DNA from 2 places in the Rhizobium pantanalense genome. Region 1 is predicted to be linked to the other one. Evidence: riboswitches for the same ligand, from Rfam matches in the RefSeq annotation. Region 1 holds a riboswitch; the other holds the start of a gene.
The links. Region 1 has a riboswitch for S-adenosylmethionine ahead of PH558_RS10035 (O-succinylhomoserine sulfhydrylase). Riboswitches for the same ligand answer to the same signal wherever they lie in the genome.

Region 1 (3,172 bases):
CGCCGCGCTGGATCGCGTCGCGGCCGGCGAAGGCTTTGCAGGTTGGAGCTTGCTTGCAAGTAAAACGAGCTCAGCCGTGTCCGTCAGCGAGCTGTATTCGCGTCTGAGCCCAGGCGATCTGGTGCTGGTTGGCGCGCGGCGCGGTCACGGCAAGACCCTGATGAGCCTGCGGATTGCCGTCGAGGCCATGAAGGCTGGCAATCGCGGTGTCTTCTTCACGTTAGAGGATACGGAAAAGGTGGTCCTGGACCGTTTTCCTGTCATCGGCGCCGATTATGCGGAATTTGCCGATCTGTTCGAATTCGACAATTCAGATACCATCAGCGCCGATTATATCGTCGAGAGGCTGGCCGAGGCGCCGCGCGGCACATTGGCGGTCGTCGATTTTCTGCAGCTGCTCGATCAGAAGCGGGAAAAACCGGAGCTGATGATCCAGGTTCAGGCGCTGAAGGCGTTTGCGCGCGCCAGAGGCGTGATCGTCGTCTTCATCTCGCAGATCGACCGTTCCTACGATCCGGCGCTGAAACCAGTGCCCGATCTCTCGGATATTCGCCTGCCGAATCCGCTGGATCTCAAATTGTTCGACAAGACGGTCTTCCTGAACAACGGTCTGGTCGAATTCAAGGCCGCCAGCTGACGGCCTGATTGGATTGCCCGTAAAATGAGAAGTCAAGCCGCCCGGAAATCTCCAGGCGGCTCGATTGATATCAGGCGGAAACCTGTTCGAGCGCGCGGGCGAAATCCTCGACCAGATCGGCACTGTCCTCGATGCCGGCGGAGAAGCGCACGGTGCCCGGCGAAATGCCGAGCTCGGCGCGGGCTTCATCGGTGAGGTTCTTGTGCGTCGTGGTGGCCGGATGCGTGATCAGGCTCTTCGAGTCGCCGAGATTGTTGGAAATCTTCACGATCTCCAGCGCGTTTTGCAGCTTGAAGGCTGCTTCCTTGCCGCCCTTCAGTTCGAAGGCGACGAGGGTCGAGCCGCCGCTCATCTGCTTGGCGATGATCTCGGACTGCGGATGGTCCTTGCGGCCTGGATAGATCACGCGGGCGACCTTGTTCCCCTGCTCGGCGAGGAAATCGGCAACCTTGGAGGCGTTCGCCGTCTGCTGCGCAACGCGCAGCGGCAGCGTCTCGATGCCCTTCAGCAGCGTCCAGGCGGTGAAGGGTGACATGGCCGGGCCGGTGTGGCGGAAATAGTCCTGCAGGTTCTCGTCGATCCACTGCTTGTCCGAAAGGATGACGCCGCCAAGGGAACGGCCCTGGCCGTCGATATGCTTGGTGGCGGAGTAGACGACGATATGGGCGCCGAGTTCCAAAGGCTTCTGGAAGAGCGGCGTCGCGAAGACGTTGTCGACCACGACCTTGGCGCCGATCTGGTTGGCGAGCTTGGCGACGGCGGCGATGTCGACCACTTCCAGCGTCGGATTGGTCGGGCTTTCGAGGAAGAAGACCTTGGTGTTCGGGCGGATGGCCTTTTCCCAGTTTTCGGTGAAGCGGCCATCGACGAGCGTGCATTCGATGCCATATTTCGGAGCCAGCGTCTCGACCACCCAACGGCAGGAACCGAAGAGGGCGCGGGCTGCGACGATATGATCGCCGGCCTTCAGCTGGCAGAGGATGGCGGCGGAGACGGCAGCCATGCCGGAGGCGGTGGCGCGGGCGTCTTCAGCACCTTCCAGCGCGCACATGCGCTTTTCGAACATGTCGTTGGTGGGGCTGCCGTAGCGGGCATAGATGAAACCATCCGTCTCGCCCTTGAAGCGGGCTTCCGCGGCTTCCGAGGTGTCATAGACGAAGCCCTGGGTTAGATAGATTGCTTCGGATGTCTCGCCGAATTGCGAACGGAGCGTTCCGTTGTGTACGAGCTGGGTTGCGGGGCGCCAAGTCTTGCTCATGCCATCACCACTTTCAAAACAAAAAAACCGGTCGCGAAAGCAGACCGGTTCAACCCCGGTCTTTTTAGCCATTTGTTTAACGTGGCTGCAAGCCGACCGGCCAAATCACCACGGGATAAGTTGCAATACTGCCGTTGACGGCTTGCGTCAATTCCCCGAGTTTGGTTTTGTCTGCGACAAATTATGAGAGAAGCATGATGGCTCGCAATACTGGAATTTTGGCTGATCGCGCCATCGCAGCGCTGTTTGAAACGGGGCGGCTGACAAGCGAGAGAGAACTGGATGTCGATCAGATCCAGCCGGCAAGCCTTGACTTGCGGCTTGGCTCGCATGCATTCCGCGTCCGCGCCAGCTTCATGCCCGGTCCATCACATCTCGTCGCCGACAAGCTCGACCGGCTGAAACTGCATGTGGTCGATCTCTCCGAAGGCGCGGTGCTGGAAACGGGCTGCGTCTATATCGTCCCGCTGATGGAGCGGCTGGATCTACCCGAGGATATGTCGGCCTCCGCCAATCCGAAGAGCTCGACCGGCCGTCTCGATATCTTCACCCGCGTCATCACCGATCGGGCGCAGGAGTTCGACAAGATCCCGGCCGGCTATTCCGGCCCGCTCTATCTCGAAATCAGCCCGCGCACCTTCCCGATCGTCGTGCGCCGCGGTTCCCGCCTGTCGCAGATCCGCTTCCGCGTCGGCCAGGCCCTACTCACCGAACCGGAATTGCTGGCGCTGCATGAGAGCGAGACTCTTGTCGCCAGTAAGAAGCCGAACATCACCGGCGGCGGCATCGCGCTCTCGATCGACCTTGCCGGCGACAAGGAAGGACTGATCGGCTATCGCGGCAAGCACCACACCGCCGTTGTCGATGTCGATAAGAAGGCCCAGCACGATATTTTCGATTTCTGGGAGCCGCTTTATAGCCGCGGCCGCACCGAGCTGATCCTCGATCCCGACGAATTCTACATCCTCGTTTCGCGCGAGGCGGTGCATGTTCCCCCGCACTTCGCCGCCGAAATGACGCCGTTCGATCCGCTGGTTGGCGAATTCCGCGTCCACTATGCCGGATTCTTCGACCCGGGCTTCGGCCATGCGCCAGCCGGTGGTCGCGGCAGCCGCGCGGTGCTGGAAGTGCGCAGCCATGAGGTGCCCTTCATCCTTGAGGACGGCCAGATCGTCGGCCGCCTGATCTACGAACATATGCTGGAACAGCCGAGCAGCCTCTACGGCTCCGGCCTCGGCTCGAACTATCAGGCACAGGGCCTGAAGCTCTCGAAGCAC
Region 2 (3,172 bases), on a different contig from region 1:
TCACCTCGCCGACGAAGTGCGTGCTGCTGATCGACGAAATCGACAAGGCCGATATCGAATTCCCGAACGATCTCCTGCAGGAACTCGACCGCATGGAATTCCATGTCTACGAGACCGGCGAGACGATCCGGGCCGCCATCCGCCCGATCGTCATCATCACGTCGAACAACGAGAAGGAACTGCCGGACGCCTTTCTGCGCCGCTGTTTCTTCCACTATATCCGCTTTCCCGACATGGAGACGCTGAAGCGCATCGTCGAGGTGCATTATCCCGGCATCAAGCAGACGCTCGTCCATGCGGCACTGACGCAATTCTTCGAAATCCGCGACCTGCCGGGCCTGAAGAAAAAGCCATCGACCTCCGAAGCGCTCGACTGGATCCGCCTGCTGGTCGCAGACGATATCGATCCCGAAACGCTTCGCGCCGATGCGAAGAATGCTTTGCCGAAGCTGCATGGCGCACTGCTGAAGAACGAGCAGGATGTCCATCTCTTCGAACGGCTGGCCTTCATGGCGCGCAGTCAGGGAAGATAATGCAGCCCGATGCGGTCAAGGTCTTGATCTATGCCGTTCGGGATGGGCGTCTGCTTGTCTTCGATGAACCAGATTTTCCCGCCGTCCAGCTCCAGGTTCCCGGCGGCACTGTCGAATCCGGTGAGGACATTGTAGCGGCCGCGGCGCGCGAATTCGAAGAGGAGACCGGTTTTGCGCCACACGAACTCTATTCGCTGGGCATTCACGACTACCATTTCGAAAAGAACGGCCGCGATTATCATCACCAACGGCACTATTTCCGCTGCCGTATCTCCGAACGAGCGCCTGCCACTTGGCTTCACTACGAAATGACTCCTTTCGACGGCGGCGACCCGATCGGCTTCCGCTTCTTCTGGCTACCGATCGAAGCTGCCAGGCATCGCCTCGGTTACGGCATGGAAGCCCTCCTTGAATATCTGTAGGCCACATTGCGCCTCCGAGCTCAGCCCCGGACTTTCGCCGGCGCTTGCCCCATTGACCCGCCGAGATGACAGGTCTATTGAATTTCCCTCGTGGTGATTTGGCCGGCCGGCTTGCAGCCACGTTAAATAAGTCGCTAAAGGGCCGCGTGCGGACCGGTAGCGATTCTTATCGCGGCCGGTTTTTTTGTATTTGGCGAGTGAAACAATGCCCATCAAGATTCCCGATACGCTGCCCGCGTTTGAAACCCTCCAGAACGAGGGTGTGCGGGTGATGACCGAAACGGTGGCGTTCCGTCAGGATATCCGCCCCCTTCAGATCGGGCTTCTCAACCTCATGCCGAATAAGATCAAGACCGAGATCCAGATGGCGCGCCTGGTCGGCGCATCACCGTTGCAGGTGGAGTTTTCGCTGGTGCGCGTTGGCGGCCACAAGGCCAAGAACACCTCACAGGAGCATCTGCTTGCTTTCTACGAGACATGGGAAGAGGTGAAGCACCGCAAGTTCGACGGCTTCATCATAACCGGCGCGCCGATCGAGCTGCTGGAATATGAAGACGTCACCTACTGGAAGGAAATGCAGGAGATCTTGGACTGGACGGCCACCAACGTCCATTCGACGATGAACGTCTGCTGGGGCGCCATGGCGGCGATCTACCATTTTCACCAGGTGCCGAAATACACGCTGAAGGAAAAGGCTTTCGGCGTCTATCGCCACCAGAATCTGAAGCCCTCTTCGGTCTATCTCAACGGCTTCTCCGACGATTTCGCCATTCCGGTGTCGCGTTGGACCGAAGTGCGCCGCGCCGACATCGAAAAGGTGCCTGGCCTGGAAATACTGATGGACTCGAGCGAGATGGGCGTCTGTCTCGTGCATGAGCGGACTTGCAACAGGCTCTACATGTTCAATCACGTGGAATATGATTCCACGTCGCTGGCGGACGAGTATTTCCGGGATGTGAACGCGGGCGTGCCGATCAAGATGCCGCACAACTACTTCCCGCATAATGATCCCGAAATTCCCCCGCAGAACCGGTGGCGCAGCCATGCGCATCTGTTCTTCGGCAACTGGATCAACGAGATCTACCAGACCACGCCGTATGATCTGGAGGAGATCGGCCAGGAAAGGACTTGAGGCTTGTTCATTCCCTTCTTCCTGAAGCTGAGGCAAGCGAAAGTTCCGGTGACGCTCCGGGAATTCCTGTCGCTGCTTGAGGGAATGGAAGAGGGGATTGCCGACTATGACGTCGAGGCCTTCTACTACCTGGCGCGTACGACGCTCATCAAGGACGAACGCTTCATCGATCGCTTCGATCAGGTCTTCGCCGATTACTTCCGCGGCGTCGAGGCGATCGGCGGCAATGCCGATGGAGAAGCGGTAGAGCCGACCGCCCTTCCCGAGGAATGGTTGCGCAAGCTAGCGGAGCGGCACCTGACCAAAGAGGAAAGACTAGAGATCGAGGCGCTCGGCGGCTTCGACAAGCTGATGGAAACGCTGCGCGAGCGGCTGGCCGAGCAGAAGGGCCGGCATCAGGGCGGCTCGAAATGGATCGGCACGGCGGGGACCTCGCCCTTCGGCGCCTACGGCTACAATCCGGAAGGCGTGCGCATCGGCCAGGAAACCTCGCGCCACCGCCGCGCGGTCAAGGTCTGGGATCGGCGTGACTTCAGGAATCTCGATGACGGCGTCGAGCTCGGCACCCGCAACATCAAGGTGGCGCTGAAGCGCCTGCGCCGCTGGGTGCGCGAGGGGGCGGCCGAGGAGCTTGATCTTTCCGGCACGATCCGCTCCACCGCAGAGCATGGCTATCTCGATGTCCAGACCCGACCGGAACGGCGCAACGCCGTCAAACTCCTAATGTTCTTCGACGTCGGCGGCTCGATGGATGACCATATCCGTGTCGTCGAGGAACTCTTCTCCGCCGCCCGTGCGGAGTTCCGCCACATGGAATATTTTTACTTCCACAACTGCCTCTACGAGGGTGTGTGGAAGGACAATCGTCGCCGGCGCGTCGACATCACGGCAACGGCCGACTTGATCCGCACCTTCGGTCCCGATTACCGCGTCGTTTTCGTCGGCGACGCCTCCATGAGCCCCTACGAAATCACTCAAGCCGGCGGCTCGGTTGAGCATTGGAACAAGGAGGCCGGCGAGACCTGGCTCGCGCGAATGACCGGCCATTTCCGCAAATGCATCTGGATCAACCCCGTGCCGGAAAG

Region 2: it holds a riboswitch for S-adenosylmethionine, as region 1 does, so the genes downstream of both, metA (homoserine O-acetyltransferase MetA) here and PH558_RS10035 (O-succinylhomoserine sulfhydrylase) in region 1, are expected to answer to the same signal.

Annotation. Positions count from the first base shown of each region.
Region 1 is NZ_JAQJCH010000003.1:133,511-136,682, reverse strand. Features, by position in the region: gene PH558_RS10040 (DNA helicase) at 1-637, shown strand, start outside; gene PH558_RS10035 (O-succinylhomoserine sulfhydrylase) at 708-1,895, opposite strand; SAM riboswitch at 1,939-2,017, opposite strand; gene PH558_RS10030 (2'-deoxycytidine 5'-triphosphate deaminase) at 2,090-3,172, shown strand, end outside.
Region 2 is NZ_JAQJCH010000004.1:79,155-82,326, forward strand. Features, by position in the region: gene PH558_RS12115 (AAA family ATPase) at 1-533, shown strand, start outside; gene PH558_RS12120 (NUDIX domain-containing protein) at 533-955, shown strand; SAM riboswitch at 1,036-1,113, shown strand; gene metA (homoserine O-acetyltransferase MetA) at 1,161-2,087, shown strand; gene PH558_RS12130 (vWA domain-containing protein) at 2,091-3,172, shown strand, end outside.